3 regions of the Solibacillus cecembensis genome follow, and region 1 is predicted to be linked to each of the others. Evidence: riboswitches for the same ligand, from Rfam matches in the RefSeq annotation. Region 1 holds a riboswitch; each other region holds the start of a gene.
The links. Region 1 has a riboswitch for cobalamin ahead of ACQKIH_RS03675 (glutaredoxin family protein). Riboswitches for the same ligand answer to the same signal wherever they lie in the genome.
Positions count from the first base shown of each region.

Region 1 (6,723 bases):
TTTGCTGCACTTGTAAAATTTCTGTACATAAGTTTGACATCTTCACACGGCCAATATTTTTAAGTGGGTGCACGTCATTGACATTATCATCAAAAATTTCAAATGGATAGCCCGATTCAAATTGTGCTTTTTTCACTTCTGTATAAAGTTTACGTGCGTTTAAACGCTTGATTTTACGGATTTTTGGGTTGTCTAGTAGCTCATAGTACATTTCCGAAATTGAAACCTCAGACATGCGCTTGCCGTATTCTTTAAAAATATCGTATGGACTAAATAACACAATATCTTTATCACGTTTCATGAGGTTGAAGAAAATACTCGGAATAATAATACCCGTAGATAAAGTAGCGAGACGAATTTTATCATCTGCATTTGGTTTTTTCGATGAAATGAAATTTTCGATATCCGCATGGAAAATATTTAAATAAACAACGCCAGAGCCATTTCGTTGACCTAGCTGATTGGAATAACTAAAAGAGTTTTCCAACAGTTTTGCTACTGGCATTACACCGCTTGCACGATTTAAAATTTCTTTAATCGGATCACCTAATGGACGTAAATCCGTTAAGTTCACCCCAACACCACCGCCAAGACGTGATAGCTCTAGGCAATAACCAATATTTTCAGAAATGCTATTCATCGAGTCATCCATTGACAGTTTAAAGCAGCTTACTAATTCCCCACGTGCTTTTTTCCCACTATTTAATGCAGTTGGCGTTGCCGGTTGGTAAGCTTCCATTATCGCTTCAACAGAACGTTCCGCTAAATCCTTGTTACCTTGTGCTAAATACAAGGCAATAATGACAATGCGGTCTTCATATTTTTCTAAAATTTCTTCCCCATCACGACTTTTCATTGCATAGCTATCGTAAAATTTGCTGGCACTCATAAATGATGGGAAACGGAAATTATAATCATAAGCCTTTTTGTACAGATGCTTAATAAATTCCATCTCATACATGTCGATAAATTCTTTCTCATAGTACCCTTCATCAACTAAATAGCTAATTTTTTCTTCGAGATCAATAAAGTAACGTAAACGTACATTGACATATTCTAAAAAGTAACGGCGTGTCGCTTCTTGATCTTTTTCTAATTCAAGTTGACCTGTTGTGCTATAACGATTCAATACATCATTATTAAGCTTTAAATATGTTTTCATCCTAACACCCTCGTTTCATAAAATGCTTGTATTACGTCATAGTCCGCTTGATAGCCCCGTAAATCTAATTTACACACTAAAGGTACGTCATATGTTACGGCAATTTTTTCACCAGCACCGCCAAATTGCGTATGTCCAAAGTTACTATTGCCACTAACAACTACCCCTTTACAAAATGCTTGATTCTCTTCTAAAAAATGAGAAACTTTTGCAGGGACAGCTCCTAATCCATCTGTGTAAGTGATTAATAAATACGGCTCTTTCAATTGTAATCCTTCCGAAATTTCAATGGATTCCTTTTCTAACTTCGAAACAACACTACGCACATTCCCTGTACGACTCGCGTAAACAATCATTGTGTAATCAACTCAATTTGAGCAATAATCTCCTTAACATCTGCTATAAACATTCCGTCCACTTCTAAAATGGGCACGCTTAAAAGACCTGCATCTATAATTTTTTGCTTTGCTTGTTCATCGTGATCAATATTAATAATTTCCGCTTCAAGTCCTGCATTTTGCAATTCAGATTTCACCCAAAGACATTTCGGACAAATTGTTTTCGTATAAAGTTTCATATAAATTCCTCTTTTCGTAAATTATCAATTACGCCTCGGCGTAATTGTGTCCAGATTTTTTCAAGCTCGCTTGAAAAACTCCCCTAAAAAATCTGTGACATCCACCGGGGCTTAACTTGATTCAGCCGGGGTTTGAATCCCACTGAATAGAATTTGCCTATTTGGCACTCATCCCCCACTTATAGTAGTAGGAGACTTCGGCTGAAACAAATTAAAAAGGCTATCTCTTTTAACAGAGATAGCCGAAAATGGAAACGTTAATAATACCCAAAAATGGTGACGTCCCCATTTCTTAGTCCCCGAAGAAATGATCGATTTGTTTTAATAAAGGCAGGTCTCCTGGCTTTGCTTCATTCTCTGATTTCCTTCCCATACGAATGTACAGTGGATTTAATCATCGTCAGCTTCACAGTTGCGGGGACAGCGTCGGTATTACACCGAACTTCCCTTTTAAACTACATATAGTAGCACCTTTGTAAAACGAACACAATATATTGTTGTTTAATAGACCTAAGTGTACCATCCTTCATTTAAAAAGTAAATCTTGAATAACGATTACCTTGAAGTGAAATAATTCAATCTTATCAGCTTAAGAATTCAAAGTAACCAATTGCTTATTGCTGATAACTTAAATATGAATTGGTTTAATATAATGATCCATCAAATATTTTACCAAAATAGAGTATATCATAAATGGGACAACACCAAAATCTGTTCTTGCCATATCCCTCCCTTTTTTAGAATGGAAAACGTCTGCAAAGTATAGAGGGGTAGCAAATTTGGCTATTAATTGAGGTAAATTGGCTATTAAAACGTGGAATGGCTATTAACTGCATTATTTTGGCTATAACCTGCTGAAGATTGGCTATTATCCGCGTAAATTTGGCTATTACAGCTAACTAATTGGCTATTAACCTGAAATTCCAGCAAAAAACGCTCAAAATGCATGTGGTTTGAAGGAAAAAGTTTATTTTACTTGAACCAGTTTCACTTAGTCAATGCCATACAGCTTTTATATGAAGTCACTTAGCAGGGCCCACCGTTTCCGCAATAAAAAAACAGGACGCTATCCAATCAACGTTCCTGTTTTTTATGTGATTTTGCCAAAATGAAAGGAAATCTTTTATTATTTGACTAACAAAGTTTATAAACTATTCGCAGGAGCTTTTACATTTGTGACTTTATTAGATATTGTGCTCTTTTCTACCGTGTAGTCTGCACGTTCTTCACGAATAAAACTCATAGCGATTGCACCAAAAATCGCCGCAATACCAATTGCCATAAAGTTAATCTGTGGTTGTAAATTAAATGTTAACAAAATCCCCATATACGTTGGGGCAACAATGGAACCAATACGTCCAAAAGCCATTGTACTACCGAGTGCAGCCGCGCGTACATCGACTGAATAATATTCCGCTACATAGGCATTCGACATATTTTGTAAGCCAAGTGAAGCAGCACCAATAATAATAATTAACCCATAAGCAACATAAATATTTTTCGAAAAACCAATCAGTGTCAGTGATACCGCTCCAACTAAATAAAGTGGGATAAGGACACGTTTGAAACCAAAATATTTAATGAAATTGCCGAATACCATTGTGCCAGCAATTGAACCGAATTGTAGCGCTACAATAAACATCAAACTCGATTTTAAGTTATAGCCTGCATTCATCATTAATGTTGGAAGCCATGTATTTAAAGAATACATTAAGATAAATGTACAGAAGCATGATAACCAAAACATCGTCGTACTTAAAGCTAGTTTATTTTTGAACAGATCGCGTACTGGCGACTTTTGACTTGCTAGCTGCTCAGCAAATGTAAATTGAACACCTTTCGGAAGCGTCGGCTCTATTTTTCGAAGGACAGCAGCTAGCGCTTTCGTATCCTTTTGTTGAACTAAAGAATTAAGGGATTCTGGAATGATACGCACGATAAATGGCAAGATAAGCAGTGGTAACCCGGCAATCCAATAAACAGGTTGCCACCCGAATTTTTCTAGAAATACTTGTCCACTAAATGAGGCAAGCATCGCACCTACAGAGTACCCGCAAAAAATGAATGAAATAATAGCCGCACGATGTTTTGTCGGGGCATATTCTGAAATTAAAGCAGCAACATTCGGCATAACTCCCCCAAATCCTAATCCTGCAATGACACGACAAATGATAAATAAGAGAGGCGTTGTTGCAAATCCAGATAATAATGTAAATAAACTAAAAAGGAAGGTTGTAAAAATAATAATATTTTTTCTTCCAAAACGATCTGCATACAAACCGAATAAGACCGCACCAATTGCCGTTCCCATCGTTGTATAACTACTAATTGATCCCGCTACGATATTAGAGAATCCCCATTCTTCTTTTAACAAAGGAATGGTCGCCCCATAAATAACAACATCATAGCCGTCGAACATCATAATAAAAAACAAACAAATGATTAAAATATAATGAAAGCCTTTTAATTTACTGTGATTAACTATTTCAATAGGGTTGACTGTATTCATGATATCCTCCAATATGTATATTGTATTTATGAGCGTGGCTATCATCTTTAGCAAGAGAATCAAAATTTCCATTTAAAGATAATAGCCTTTCCTCTAAAAAGTAGACGAACTAGTTATTTGTCTATTTTTCTTGCAAACCATTCCATCTTTGCAGAGAATACCTTATTGCCAGATTTCGTCTGCAATTTCTTTAACAAAGCGAAGTTTCTCCCATTGTTGTTCTTCTGTTAAAATATTACCTTCTTCTGTCGATGAGAAGCCGCATTGTGGACTTAAACAAAGCTGTTCAAGTGGTACATATGTTGCCGCTTCTGCAATACGCGCTTTAATATATTCCTTCTCTTCTAATTCACCTGACTTAGAAGTGATTAAACCTAATACAATTTTTAAATCTTTACGGTTAACGTATTTTAATGATTCGAAACTTCCTGAACGCTCGTCGTCAAACTCTAGGAATAAACCATCTACATGTAAACCTCCAAAAATGACTTCAGAAGCATAATCATAGCCACCACTTGAGAAATAATTCGATTTATAGTTACCTCGGCAAATATGCATTGTTACGATTAAATCTTCTGGTTTATGAGCAATGGATTCATTAATCATACGTTGTAATACTTTTAATTCTTCCGCTGGTTCTAAACCTCGCTCACGCAGCTTGTTATGTCCCTCTTCTGAAAAGAAATCTGCCCAAGCCGTATCGTCTAATTGTAAATAGCGGCATCCTGCATCATAAAATGCTTGGATCGCTTTTTGATAAGCTAAAATCGTATCTTGCTGGAATTTCTCTCGGTCTTCGTATTTTTCGAATTCGATATCCGCGCGACATAAAAGCATGTTCGGACTTGGAATCGTTTGTTTTGCTACTGCGTCTCCAGCATGTTCTTTTAAAAATTTAAAATGCTCTACAAATGAATGTGTTGAAAAATCAATACTGCCAACAACACGAATACCGCCTTTACGTGTCTCCATTTTGTGGAATTTCAAACCCGTTTCTTTCGCGTATAATTCAACGCCATCAAGCTCGCCTAAAAAATCAAAATGCCACCAGCTTCTACGGAATTCGCCATCTGTAACGCCTAATATCCCATTTTCTTTTTGCTTTTCAATAATGCGGATAATCTCATCATTTTCTACATTCGTTAATTCGTCATATGTGATTGCACCCGATTTATATTGTTCACGTGCTTGTAATAAATTTATAGGACGTAATAAGCTCCCTACATGATCATGTCGAAATGGTGAAGTGATGTTTTTTACTGTCATAGTGTGTATCCCCTTTAATTTGTAATGTAAGGAGATTGTAGCATGATTAAATTGCTAGTAGATAACACATAAAATGTATCACTAGCTATAGTTTAAAACTATGGCTAAACCAATTCTTCAGCAATTGTTTCTTTTAAATATTCAATATAAATATTCGCCAAAGGGCTATTTTTCACATTTTTATGTGTAATATACCCTACTGTAATCCGTTCATCCACATGCAAAGGAACCGAAACGATATCTTTACTATTTAGTTTATGACTAATCACACCCGTAGAAATTGTATAACCATTCAATCCAATTAATAAATTAAAAAGCGTAGCCCGGTCACTCACGCGAATATTTTTAGGCCTAGAAATCGTACTTAAAATTTCCTCAGAAAAATAAAAAGAATTATAGTCCCCTTGTTCGAAGGAAAGATACGGAAAAGGGATCAAATCTGTTAATGTCACGAAATCTTGCTTTGCGAGTGGATTTTGTGAGCTAATAAATACGTGTGGCTTTGCTTCAAACAGCTCATGAAAAATGAGATTATCTTCTCTAAGAAATTTATGAATTACTTTTTTATTGAAATCATTCACATATAAAATACCAATTTCACTATGTAGATTTTTCACATCTTCAATAATTTCATAAGTTTTTGTTTCTCTTAACGTAAATTCGTATTCATCTCGATCGTAATCTTTTAGCAGGCGTACAAATGCACTTACCGCAAACGCATAATGCTGGGCGGATACGGAGAAATGTTGTTGCGATGATTGCGTAGTTGAATACCGATTTTCTAAAAGAGCGGCTTGTTCAACTACTTGACGAGCATAACCTAAAAACTCCGCTCCTTCAGGTGTCATGATAATTCCTTTGTTCGTTCTCAAGAAAATCACAATACCCACTTCATTTTCTAACTCCTTTAGCGCATTCGAAAGGCTTGGCTGGCTAATAAATAAATTTTGAGCCGCTTTACTAATTGAACGACTTCTCGCAACCTCGATTACATATTTTAACTGTTGTAATGTCATTATTTTCCCTCTTTCCGTTATGTGCAGGAAGAACCCTTGGCTTTGCTTTGCTTTTTTACCAAGAAAGTAAACGCATAATTATTAAACATAGCAGTACTATGTATTACCATTCTAGCATTGCTCTATAACTCATCCCCAACATTAGGCGATTATGCTAGAATAAGAACATCCATTTCATGTAAGTATATAGGTG
Region 1 covers NZ_JBNNMF010000003.1:79,182-85,904, reverse strand. The annotation lists gene nrdE (class 1b ribonucleoside-diphosphate reductase subunit alpha) at 1-1,162, opposite strand, end outside; gene nrdI (class Ib ribonucleoside-diphosphate reductase assembly flavoprotein NrdI) at 1,159-1,518, opposite strand; gene ACQKIH_RS03675 (glutaredoxin family protein) at 1,515-1,739, opposite strand; cobalamin riboswitch at 2,052-2,229, opposite strand; gene ACQKIH_RS03670 (MFS transporter) at 2,884-4,248, opposite strand; gene ACQKIH_RS03665 (5-methyltetrahydropteroyltriglutamate--homocysteine S-methyltransferase) at 4,411-5,514, opposite strand; gene ACQKIH_RS03660 (LysR family transcriptional regulator) at 5,619-6,530, opposite strand.

Region 2 (6,723 bases), on a different contig from region 1:
AGTAAAATTCGGGGCATTCGAATTTCTTTGATTATGTATCGATTGATTTCATCCGTCATCGGTTCAAGACCTATTAACTGCTTAACCGGGATATTTGCACTGCCTGATAACAAGGCATAGCATACGGCAACAGCTAATAAAACGATTAATAAACTTAATACGATCCAAGCTTTTGGAGAAGTCAATTTGCCTTGTTTCAACCAACTATTTTGCACCATGGAACCAAATTCCACTTGCTGTAACCCCTAACCAGTTTTCAAAATACTCTTTAATGTAATCTTCTACAATAATATCTTCAAATCTATCTGGATATAAATATTTTCCTAATTGTAAACGACCAATAAATCCTTTATCAGAACCGAAGAAATTCGTATAGAACATATAAACATCTTTATTTTTTCCGGCTGTCATTTGGCTAACCGCTGTATTAGTAACAACATTGTCTAATAATCCAGTAAAGCTTGTTGCATCCTTTGCATCATAGCCCCCAAAGAAATTACCATGTAACGTAATGACATCTGGATTTGCCGTTAAGACAAATTCTTCTTCAACGTTTACAGTTGTAGACGACTTTGTAGACTCCCATAAAATATCTGGCGTCGGATCAATACCACCTGCTAAAATAGTGGCAAAACCTTCCCCTGGACCAGCTTGTCCATCTAGTGTTGCCGTTGGATAAATATTATATTTTCCATTTGTATTGAGTGCACCAGCAGATAATGCTAATACGGATTTCTTTTGGTCTGTTGGAATATCTTTTGTACGTTGTGTTAATATTTGTTCAATATTTTGCTTCCACGTAATGTACTCTTCAGCGCGATCTTCTTTTCCGAAAATTTTTGCTAATATACGTAGTTCCTCATCCATTTGATCTGCTAAATAGTTATTTAAACGAACCACTTTAATTCCTACAGGTTCTAATTTTTCCTCAAGCGTATTATCTGGACGATTTGTAAATGTAAAGACAACTTCAGGTTTTAAAGATAAAATCGATTCAATATTTAGTTCGTCTGTTTTCCCCACATCTGGTAAATCATTTAACCCTAAATAGCCGTTATTTTTAATTGTATTGTCACCTGTTGCGATAATCGCGTCTTGTGCACCCAGTAATGTAATAGCTTCTGCTGTATTACGGTTAATAACAACAGCCTTTGTTACTGGTAAAGATAGTGTAATTTCTTTTCCTGTTGTATCTGTGAAAGTAATCTCATTTGCCTCTTCATTCACATTTTCATTTGCTTGTGATGTTCCAGTCGATTCTTTATTTGCATTTACCTCAGCAGGTTCTTCACTAGAGCAACCTACAAGTAAAAAAGTTAATAAAAAACCGTAAACTAGAGTTTTTACATAGTTTTTCACTAAATAACTCTCCTTCAAAATGTTTTATTAAGTGCTAACACACGAAATACCCCTAAACAAAAAAAGCCTATTTCCAGTAAGAACTAGAAATAGGCTTAGGCATCCTAAAAAATATGTAATGGAATACAAAAAACTGTATTTGTCGCCGCCCTTCTCCCACCGAAAAGTCATGTTGCTGTAACAAAGCAGGTTTCCTGGCTAAAGCGTCATTTTACTTTTACATCTTCCCATCAATTTGACAGTGATTGATTGTAATTTCATCAGCTATTACAGTTGCGGGGGCAGCATTAGATTTTAACTAATTTCCCTTTTACCTCTTACAAAATAAGAGCACTTTACTACATTCATTATGAAATTAACGTAACTTTATCATTTTATTTCCATTTTTACAATAACAATTAATTAAAAATTATCACTATTCAGAAGAGAAAAGCGTTTATGGGAGAACATACTTCTCAAATTTGACAAGTAAATTACCAATTTTCTTATTTCATTCAATTTATTTAAAGAATAATCAAAAAATTAATGATGACAAATATTAGTTACAGTGATACTATTTTTCACATGATGAAAATTGAATGATTTTTGGTGCTTTTTAAGCTTAATAGGGAAACCAGTGAGATTCTGGTGCTGTCCCGCAACTGTAACTTGGAGTATTACATATTACGTCACTGCATTTTTTTATGTGGGAAGGCATGGAATACGTTGAAGAGAAGTCAGGATACCTACCAAAAATTTATTGATTCAGACCTACGAGGATAGGTGCGTGAAACAAGCAATAAGCGCTTGTTTTTGTGATGCACTTTTACTCTTAAAAAGTGTATTTTTTTATGCACTTTTTCATCAAATATGAAAAAGGAGTAAAAACATGAAACAATTATTACCAAAACTTGCTTACTTCGGTATCGTTTTATTATTTATACCAAAGCAAGCGCATGCCATGCACATTATGGAAGGATTTTTACCGATAGGTTGGGCTATCTTCTGGTTTGCACTATGCCTACCGTTTCTTATGAAGGGGCTTCAAGTCATTCGCATAGTCGTAAAAGAAAACCCAGAAAGCAAACTACTACTTGCTTTATCAGGTGCATTTACATTTGTTTTATCCGCATTAAAAATTCCATCGGTAACAGGTAGCTGTTCCCATCCAACTGGGGTTGGATTAGGTTCTATTTTATTTGGACCATTTGTTATGAGTGTACTTGGATCAATCGTTTTACTATTTCAATCGATTCTACTTGCACATGGAGGTCTTACAACATTAGGTGCGAACATTTTCTCAATGGCGATAGTTGGACCATTTATTGCCGTTGGAGTTTTTAAATTAGCAACAAAATGGGGATTATCATTTAGCGTAGCTGTATTTTTAGCGGCGATGCTTGGTGATTTTGGTACATATGTCATGACATCTGTTCAATTAGCATTAGCGTTCCCTTCTGAAGTTGGTGGTATTTTAGGTTCATTCCAAAAATTCGCAAGCATCTTTGCATTAACGCAAATTCCGTTAGCAATTAGTGAAGGGTTATTAACTGTGATGATTATGAACTTCTTACAAAAATATAATATGAAAGAATTAGTTCAACTACGTATTTTAAAGCCAAAGGAGAGCTAACATGTTTAAGAAAAATTTACTTTTACTGATTGGCGTTGTCATTTTAGCCATTTTACCACTCTTATTTTTACAAGATGCAGAATTTGGCGGTGCTGATGGTGAGGCTGAAGAAGCAATTACAGAAATCGCAGCAGATTATGAGCCTTGGTTTAGTGCAATTTGGGAACCACCAAGTGGTGAAATCGAAAGCTTATTATTCGTTTTACAAGGTGTCATTGGCGCGCTAATTATAGGCTATTTCATCGGCTTTATGCGTGGAAAGCATACGAAAGAACATGCTAAAAATTGATTTTATTGCGAGCCATAATGCGATACAAAAAGTAGCAGCTAGCCAAAAGATGGCGTTTAGTTTCATTACGTTATTGTTAGCAACACTATTACGAAATAATAATTATTCGGTTTGGACACTGTTCTTTATGAGTGGTGCCATTATCTTTTATGCAAAAATCCCTTGGAAAACATATATCATATTACTTCTTGCGCCAATTGGTTTTATTTCGGCTGGGATGGTCGCCATTGTGCTATCTATTACATTTACACAGGATGTTCCTACATCAGTTTTATGGCAAGGTTCGCTTTTTACGATGCAACTATTTATTTTACCAAACGATGGAATACGTGCAATTACGATATTTTGTACTTCGATTAGTGCGACCAGTTGCTTATATTTTTTAATATTAACAACACCGATGTATGAAATTAGCCCGGTACTTGCGAGATTAAAAGTGCCAACGATTATTATTGAATTAATCGAGCTCATGTATCGCTTTATTTTTTTGTTTTTAGAAATGGTCGCGCAGATTTATACAGCGCAGCACGCTCGTTTAGGGTACAGAACATACAAAAAAGGCTTTCAATCATTAAGCTTACTCATTAACGCTCTATTTCGATCAATTTTTTTCCGTTATCAAGCGATGTCGTATGCGATGGCCGCACGAAATATTGAACAATTCATTATTCCACAACAATTTTTAATCGACAAAGAATGGGATCAAAAGTTAACATGGCTAGCGATTATTTTTATCGTAGTTGGTATAGCGATACTTGTTTTGTAAGGAGGTCTTGATTATGACAGAAAGCTTTTTTAGATTTGATCATGTCTCATTCCAATATAGCAATGGTACAAAGGCATTACATGAACTTTCACTATCTATTCCAAAAGGAAAAAAAGTTGCTATTCTCGGTGAAAATGGTTCAGGCAAATCAACATTTTTTAAGTTACTCATCGGACTTGAAAAACCAACTAATGGCGAAATTCAATTTTTAAATGAAACCTTACATTATTCAAAAAAACAATTAATTAACTTGCGAGAGCGTGTTGGCTTTATTTTTCAAGAGGCGGATAATCAGTTATTTGCCTCTACTGTCAAACAAGATATTTTATATGGACCTATTAATTTAAAATGGCCATATGAAAAAATTGAGCACAATGTTTCAAGCGCCATACAGTTAACAGAACTTGAAGACTTAACCGAGCGCCCTATTCATTTTTTAAGTGGTGGACAAAAGAAGCGTGTAACGATTGCAGGCGTTTATGCGATGGATCCAAAAATTTATATTTTAGATGAGCCAACGAGCAGTTTAGATTACTATTTTTCAAATCAACTTACGACGTATTTAGATGAACTTGATGATGGAGAGCGAACATTTTTATATTCCACGCACCAAGTCAATTTAATTTATGAATGGGCCGATCATTTTATCGTCTTTCATAAAGGACAATTACTTTATTCAGGACAACGAGATGCGCTATTTTCAAATGACGCACTGTTAGTAAAAGCGCATATTGAAAAGCCATGGCTCGTAAAATGTTATGAAACAATGTTACATGAGGGGTTAATTCAACAACAGTCATTACTTCCCCGCTCAATGGGAGAATTAATGGATCTTGTGAAAGGGCGTAACTATACAACCGCGGAGGCAATCGATGAAAAACGACTTAGAACAACCTAACGAAATACAAGGATTAAACATTCATGTTGAAGATGATATTGATATAGACTCAGAAACATGTTTTCTTCAATATGTAATGGGCACCTTTTTCAATGAATCTAATCAACCAAAATAAAAAGCTGAGTTTGCAGACTCAGCTTTTTTAATACTTTAGCTTTTGCAACATTGCTGATTAAGGTTTTATAGTTGAATCATAAAATGCCAAAGATGTGCAGTATTTTGAGCGTATAAATTTTGGTAGGAAGTACAAAGTGAATATGTGAAAAAATGTTTGGGTGATAAAGATACACTTTTCAATCATTCCTTTCGATATCTGATTGGCAGTTGAAACCCTAGGATTTTTCTAACTGTGCAAATTATGAGAACTTCAAAAATGTCCATATTTACCTTCGTATAAATTAAATAAAGCAAAACAAACTAATGAAGCAATTCAAAATAATTATGGAGGGGAAACAAATGGACAATCAAAAAATACAAAAAATGAGTAGCAAAGCGAATAATGCACTTAGTGTTGGCAGGATGATTAAAAATACGAAAGCAAATATGGAAGAGGCTGAAATTGGCATGGAGTTCGCGATGCCTGAAGAACTGGAACACTTACAAGAAAAAAATGCACGGCGAAAACGTTCAGTCGAAATTATGGAAAAACAAATGAGGGATGAAGCAGCGTTTAAAGCGAGAAAAAAGAGTTTTGAATAAGGAAGTTTAATGACAATCCTCCTGCAAATTTTAATGCAGGGGGATTGTTTTGGGTAATTATGGTATTTCGTACGGGGAAGGGACATAAAATGGTGGTACTGTTAAAGACTTCTGGATATTTGTAATGAAATAAACTGTCTTTTTTAATTAAAATGTTGTTAATAGACAAATTACTTAGGGTAATAGACAATTTCCCTTTAATAATCGCCATTTGACTAGCATTAATAGACAAAATACTTCGGCTATTAGACAAATTGATACAGTTAATAGACAAACTAAGTTTTAATAGACAATTTTACTCATTTAATAGACATTTCCGCGACCTCACCCCGCTCTACTTGCCATCCCAAACATAATTTTTAAGTGATATAACGACAGCATGCAAGACCACATAAATTTATTACAAGGGGAAATTTAGTGGTTGACCAACCCTTTTTTGCGCGCCTTCATGTAAAATTTCAATCTCTGTTTGCTATAATTGAATTAAAATGAATATACTGAAAACTATACAAGTTAAAACGGAGGGGAAAGTTTGAAAAAAATTGTTTCATTGATTGTGCTTATCACATTATGCATGGCGTTTCCACTGCAATCTTTCGCTTCTATTGATGAGGTGATTACACAAGGTTTAGGGAATAATCAAGCAGCTGTGACAATACGAGATATGCAAACAGGGGCAATTATTTATGAACATAATGGCGAAAAATTGATGCGCCCAGCTTCTAATATGAAATTACTAACAGGTGCAGCCGCGCTTGCTGTTTTAGGGGGAGATTATCGCTTTACAACAGATGTATATATTGACGGAGTAATCATTAATAAAGAACTAAATGGCAATCTATACATAAAAGGAACGGGGGATCCAACGTTAAATAACGATGATTTTCTAGCATTTGCAAACGCATTGAAAAATCAAGGCATTCAAAAAGTTAATGGCGATATCGTGGGAGATGATACGTACTTTTCTGGAAATACATTGCCACCGGGTGTTGATAAAATCGATGAAACGTACTACTTCGGTGCGAGGACATCAGCCATTACGATGTCACAAAACCAAGACTTTGATGCAAGTACAGTTATTATTACAGCAACAGCGGGAA
Region 2 covers NZ_JBNNMF010000029.1:24,669-31,391, reverse strand. The annotation lists gene ACQKIH_RS19780 (FecCD family ABC transporter permease) at 1-233, opposite strand, end outside; gene ACQKIH_RS19775 (ABC transporter substrate-binding protein) at 205-1,359, opposite strand; cobalamin riboswitch at 1,527-1,712, opposite strand; cobalamin riboswitch at 1,929-2,106, shown strand; gene ACQKIH_RS19770 (energy-coupling factor ABC transporter permease) at 2,228-2,971, shown strand; gene ACQKIH_RS19765 (energy-coupling factor ABC transporter substrate-binding protein) at 2,973-3,260, shown strand; gene cbiQ (cobalt ECF transporter T component CbiQ) at 3,247-4,026, shown strand; gene ACQKIH_RS19755 (energy-coupling factor ABC transporter ATP-binding protein) at 4,040-4,924, shown strand; gene ACQKIH_RS19750 (hypothetical protein) at 4,899-5,039, shown strand; gene ACQKIH_RS19745 (hypothetical protein) at 5,381-5,623, shown strand; gene dacB (D-alanyl-D-alanine carboxypeptidase/D-alanyl-D-alanine endopeptidase) at 6,156-6,723, shown strand, end outside.
Region 2: it holds a riboswitch for cobalamin, as region 1 does, so the genes downstream of both, ACQKIH_RS19775 (ABC transporter substrate-binding protein) here and ACQKIH_RS03675 (glutaredoxin family protein) in region 1, are expected to answer to the same signal.

Region 3 (6,723 bases), on a different contig from region 1:
CCTTCGTTTTCAATTGTAAGTGCCTCAGCTGTTGCCCCAACACTTGCCGGTTCTTTTTTCGTTTCGGGCTCTGTATTGTTACACGCTGTTAAAATTAGCAATGCAGTTAAGGCTAAAGATGCCCACCAAAATTTTTGTTTTTTCATGATATTCTCCTTCGACTAGCTATTTGATTGTTGTGTATAAAAAAATAAGTGGAGCTTGTTTGTAAATGGATTCTTTGAAACACCAACATGGACGCGGAAAACATCCCACATGATTTGTTCTGTAAAAACCTGCGTTGGTGTACCTTGTTCATATAAAGTGCCATCTTTCATCACAACCACTTCATCGCAATAAGCTGCAGCTAAATTTAAATCATGTAACGCCGTAATAATCGTGATAGGTAGATCCTTCACTAAATCCATTAAATGTAGTTGATGCTCAATATCTAAATGATTGGTCGGTTCATCTAATACTAAAATTTTCGCCTTTTGCGCTAATGCACGAGCTAGCATGACACGCTTCTTCTCACCACCAGATAAATGGACGAATGTACGATTTGCTAAATGCTCGACATTGGAAAGTGCCATACATTCCTCGACAATTTTAAAGTCTTCTACATTGTCTGAGCTCAACCATTTTTTATATGGTGTACGTCCCATCATGACTAAATCCTTTACCGTAAAATCAAAAAGCACCGGGGATTCTTGACTGACAACAGCCATTTGTTGTGCCAGCTTTTTTGGAGAGATGTCCCAAATCTCCTTTTCATGCAGTGTCACACTGCCTGATGTTTGCTTTAAATGACGGTAAATCATTTTTAACATCGTCGTTTTACCACTGCCATTTGGTCCAATGATGCCGATGAATTTCCCTTCTTCAATGGTGATAGACAAATTACGCAAAATCGCTTTTTCTGCTATAGAAAATTCTAGTTCTTGAAGTTGTATCATTTTATTCCCCTTCTCCAAATGCGTAGCGCTGACGACGTAGCATCCAAATAAAGAATGGACTACCACAAAGTGCTGTAATAATTCCAATTGGCATTTCTTCTGGTGCAATCGCAATACGTGCGCCCATATCCGCCCACACGATAAAAATCGCACCTAATAATGCACTTAACGGTAGGACAACTTTATAATTTGAGCCAACTAGCATTCTGGCGATATGAGGTACGATTAATCCAACAAAGCCAATACTCCCACTAACCGCTACGACAACTCCTGTTAATAACGACACGATAATAATGATAAATATTCGAAAACGCTCGATATTTATCCCTAGTGTTGCGGCCGTTTCCGTACCGAGTAATAATGCATTCAGTTGGCGATAGCTTAATGTTAGTAATGTAAATACGATGACGAATACAACTGCGGGAATTCCGATATTATTCCATTTTGCTCCGCCTAGACTACCTAGCATCCAATGCATGACAGCTTGAATGCCCCCTTGCTCCTTTGACATCATCAACATAAAGTTCGTTAGCGCACTTAGCACCATTGAAATAGCGACACCTGAAAGAAGTAAGCGAATCATCGATGTTCGTCCACCAATGTGGGCAAGTAAAAAGACAATACTAACAGCAACAATTGCTCCTAAAAAGGCTGCAAATGATAGCGCATAGACACCAAGAAAGCTAAATGCACCGAGTAAAATAACCGATGTGGCACCAACAGAAGCACCAGATGAAACACCTAAAATATATGGGTCTGCAATGGAGTTTTTCACTAACGCTTGAATAGCTGCACCACAAATTGCAAGTGATGCACCTACAATCATCGCGAGGAGTACACGCGGTACACGCAACTCCATAATAATGATTTGCTGGGCATTCGATGCGTCTGTAGACGATATAATCCCAAGCTTATACAAGAGCACCTCTATAATGAGTGCTGGTGTAATCCCTACAGAACCAACCATGATTCCACCGACTGCCGAACATAGTAAAATAATAAAAAGCATCACTAGCCAAACGTAAAAATTCCTGTTTTTCATAACTTTACAGGCTCCCAACTAATAATCGCCGCGTAAAACTTATGACGATAGACAATTTCCCCGTTTTCTTCTGTTATAAAGTTTGCAAGTGCTGCCTTTACATCCTCTATCTGAAATGTGTCATTTAAAATCTTCTTACTTTGCGCGGTATATAATGCTTCATATGTGTCATAGCGATATGTACGTTCTAGTGGGAGCATTTCGCAGTCTGCATAAATGCCCAGCTGATAAAGCATATTGACAATTCCAATATAATCACGCCTTGGATATTTAATTTGATAACCGTAGTGTTGATCGAGTACTACATAATGAGGTTGAATTGGTCCTGTTGTTAAACCGATAATGACACGCTTTTTCGCTAAGTCATTCATCTTCAATAAAGCTTCATTCATTTCGTAGATTCGGTAATAACAATTGACGCCCATAACAACATCATGCTGTTCTACTTCAGCATCTTCCCATTTTGCACGGATGTACTGTACCCCTTCATCCCCTACAAAATATTGTTGTAAATATTGGAGAACACTTTCTGAACCATCTACCAATGTGAGCTTTTCAACATCTTCTCGTAGTGGAAAGGTGTAATTTCCCCACCCTGGACCAATTTCTAAACACGTCGCATTATCAGGTATATGTTTCCGCATTTTTTCATAAATCGGCTTCGTATGGGCATCCGTTTGACGATAAGATTTTTTTTGCATAGATTGCGACCAAAATGCTTCTTCTAATGCATCATCAATCATTCGTTCAGGCATTTCACCGTGCCAATTATGCATGCCTTCTTTCCATAACTTCTCAAAATCAATGTGTAAGGGTGACCCTTTCATTTCAAGAATCTCCTTTCTTATAAAATGAAAAAACGTATAAATCAAATCATTTATACGTCAAAAAGCCATTATGTATTGCATAGTGGCTCTTATACTCCCGTAAGAACAATAATCCTTTTATCAGCAGGTATCCTGACTTCACATCCTAAAGTTTATAGCCCTTCCCGCAAACACTTTGCAGTGGTATCGCTACAACTCTCCGCTTCACAGTGGCGGGTACCGTGGTGACTTTTCATCACTCTTCCCTTTACGTATTGCTACACTGATAAATGTATTAAGTTGTATACTTTCTTCATATTTAAATGCTGACGCACATGTTCATCTAACAGTTCATAAGCCTGCTCACGACGATCCTCATCTGATACAACATCCTCTGCAACTAATTCCAGATCTTTTTCATTGCGTATCCGATTGAAATAATCGCGTGTAAAATGACGATTTTGGAAAATACCATGTACATATGTACCAATAATTTGTTCCGTATAAACACCGTCTTGGCGACCATCATCAAAAGCAATAAACGGCGTAATTTCTTTCGTTGCTACACTGCGACCTAAATGAATTTCATAGCCTTTCACATCATGACCTGTTACGGTTTTCCCCTGCACTTGAACGGTTTGCTTATCTGTAACGAAATGCGTCTCAATTGGTAAAAGTCCAAGTGATAAATACGTGCCACCACTTCCTTCAATCGCAGACTCATCGCGAATGACTTCGCCAAGCATTTGATAGCCGCCACAAATTCCTACGACTTTCCCACCTTTTTGTGCATGCTGTAAAATACCTTGTGCTAAACCATTTTCTTGTAGCCATAAAAAGTCTTCCACCGTATTTTTAGTACCTGGCAAAATAATGACATCCGGATGCTTTAAATCTTTTAACGAAGACACAAAGCGCGGTCCTACTCCTGGCTCCTCAAATAATGGATCAACATCTGTAAAATTTGAAATACAAGGTAAACGAATAATCGCAACATCTATTGCAAACTCTTGCTGCTGTGGTTTTTTTAATCGTAAGCTCGATAGCGCCATCGAATCCTCCGCTTCAATTTGTACATCCACATATGGAATAACACCTAAAACAGGAATTCCTGTATAGTTTTCAAGCCATTCAACACCACTATCAAGCAATTCCTTCATCCCTCGGAATTTATTAATAATCACACCTTTAACTCGAGCACGTTCCTCATCATCTAAAAGTGCTAACGTGCCAACGATTGAGGCAAACACACCGCCACGTTCGATATCTGCAACTAAAATTACGCTCGCATCGGTTTCATGTGCCATACGCATATTGGCAATATCACGTGCTTTCAAATTAATCTCCGCTGGACTCCCTGCACCTTCTAAAACTAAAATTTCATACTGTTCACTTAGACGCCCGAGTGATTTACGTATTTCTGGCATAACATTCTCTACAAATGATTCTCGGTATGAAATAGCATCCATATTCGCTAAATGCTTCCCATGTAAAATCACTTCAGATATCATATCCCCTTTTGGTTTTAGGAGGATTGGATTCATATCTGTTGTCGCGTCGATTTTAGCAGCTTCTGCTTGTACACCTTGGGCACGACCAATTTCACCGCCACTTTTCGTAATGTATGAATTCAACGCCATATTTTGTGATTTAAATGGTGCCACTTTAAACCCATCGTTCGCAAAAATCCGACAAAGTGCTGTACAAATGACACTTTTCCCAACATCTGAGGACGTCCCTTGAATCATAATTGCTTTCATTAAAATTCAAGACCTTTCATTGCTTTGACGTCTTGCTCCTCGTAATAATGTTTTGTCGCATCAATTGTCGAAACTAAATCTGCCATTGCAATAAGTGATGGGTGAGCGGAACGACCTGTCACAACTAAATGCATCGTCTTAGGACGGTTTTGAATCGCTGCTAATACCTCTTCAAGTGGTAAAACATCCTCAACTGGAAAACGTGTAATTGCCAATGCATTATTCAGTTCATCAAGTACTAATAAATCAATCGAATCATCTTGTAGCACTTCTTTTACTTGTGCCCATGCTAACTTTAAAGCTTCTCGGTGCTCTTCAGGTGTTTTTGTCCAAGTAAAACCAATCCCAAGTTGAACCGTTTCTACGCCTAATTTGCGTAAAGCAATTTGTTCACCGTACGTGCGTTCAGGAGATTTAATAAACTGGAAATACTTTACCTTCATGCCACGTCCAATTGCACGCAACGTTACACCAAGTGAGGCTGTTGTTTTTCCTTTGCCATCGCCTGTATAAACGAGTAACATCCCTTGTCTCGCCATCGTCAATCCCCCCTTATCCTTTTATAACCAAGTTGTTTTTTCAGCAAATGCTGTACGCTTTTTCTCTGACGTTATCGATTCAGCTGGATAACCGATACACAATGTACCTACTAGCTGTTCTTGCTCACTTGCACCGATATAAGCATGAAGCGCAGTATCATGTACTAGACCAACACCTCTCGTACGCCAAACCATACCTAGCCCTAATTGTTCTGCCATTAGCCACATCGACATAATTGCACTACTTACCGCAAATATATTATCTTTCGTGGCCCCTTCATCCCCTTCTACAATGGCTGAAGTAACCGCTATAATTAATGGCGTTTTTGTAATGGCTTCCATCGAACTTTCAACTAAATGAGGCTTTGTTGGGAAACGTTTTTCTAGAAAATTAAGTGCGACTTGCTCATAACCTTTTAAACTAGCGCCTTGCATAACATAAAAATGCCACGGCTCACGCATGCGGTCATTCGGTGCATATGTAGCAGCTTCCAATAGTTGCTCAATTTTTTCTCTTTCAACTTCGCGTGCTTCAAATTGACGAATTGCTCGACGTTTTTTTAGTGCATTTAACATGTTTGATGCTCCTTTTCAATGAACCACTTTATATCTTCACGCACATTGACAACATCCCCAACTAAAATCATCGCCGGATTTTGAATCACTTCCTGCTCAATTTGTTTGGAAATGGTTGCTAAAGTGCCGATAATTGTTCTTTGTTTATCTGTAGTGCCCCATTCAATCACTGCAACTGGTGTTTCGCTTCGTTTCCCATGTTCGATTAAACGTGCTGTAATATGTTCAATATTGCCAACGCTCATATAAAAAGCGACCGTATCAATATGGCTAAGTGCGCCCCAATTTAAAAAATCATTCCCTTTTTCTGCTCGTCCATGACCTGTTACAATAGCAAAACTTGTCGCATAGTCGCGGTGCGTTACGGGAATTCCTGCATAGGCCGGTGCTGCGATACCTGCTGTAATACCAGGTACAACTTCATAATCAATATTTGCCTCGCGTAATACAGCTGCTTCCTCTGCACCGCGCCCAAAGACAAATGGATCTCCACCTTTTAGACGTAAAACCGTATGCCCTGCCAATGCTTTTTCAACTAATACACGATGAATCTCATCTTGGATTAAGCCGTGCTTTCCTGGTTCTTTACCGCAATAAATTAATTCTACTGTTTCTTTTGCATGTTCAAGTAATACAGGATTTACTAAACGGTCATATAAAATGACATCGGCCTGCTGTATACATTCTAGGCCTCGAATTGTTAATAGTTTTGGGTCTCCTGGTCCAGCTCCAACAATAAATACTTTTGCGCTCATTGTGAATCTCCTAATCGTTGTTGTAGCCACTCCTCACATTTATCTAGGCGGCCTTCCTTTACCCATTCTAATAACTGTGGCTCTAATAATTGTGTTAATAATTGTGCTTTTTCATCGCCATCAAAAGTTGTTAAAATGCGCTGACGAGCTTGTCCTAAAAATGCGACGTACTGTTCGTAAAAATCACCGTATTGATCAGCTAATTGCGCCTTAACTTGACGCGTTAAACGTGGACTTGCACCAGAAGTCGATACGGTTACGATAAAATCACCACGTCGTACGACTGCTGGATTAATAAAATCCACACGTC
Region 3 covers NZ_JBNNMF010000007.1:92,665-99,387, forward strand. The annotation lists gene ACQKIH_RS08085 (ABC transporter substrate-binding protein) at 1-146, opposite strand, end outside; gene ACQKIH_RS08090 (ABC transporter ATP-binding protein) at 162-935, opposite strand; gene ACQKIH_RS08095 (FecCD family ABC transporter permease) at 937-1,944, opposite strand; gene ACQKIH_RS08100 (methyltransferase domain-containing protein) at 1,974-2,804, opposite strand; cobalamin riboswitch at 2,910-3,086, opposite strand; gene ACQKIH_RS08105 (cobyric acid synthase) at 3,062-4,543, opposite strand; gene ACQKIH_RS08110 (cob(I)yrinic acid a,c-diamide adenosyltransferase) at 4,543-5,082, opposite strand; gene ACQKIH_RS08115 (nitroreductase family protein) at 5,104-5,658, opposite strand; gene cobA (uroporphyrinogen-III C-methyltransferase) at 5,652-6,413, opposite strand; gene ACQKIH_RS08125 (precorrin-2 dehydrogenase/sirohydrochlorin ferrochelatase family protein) at 6,410-6,723, opposite strand, start outside.
Region 3: it holds a riboswitch for cobalamin, as region 1 does, so the genes downstream of both, ACQKIH_RS08100 (methyltransferase domain-containing protein) here and ACQKIH_RS03675 (glutaredoxin family protein) in region 1, are expected to answer to the same signal.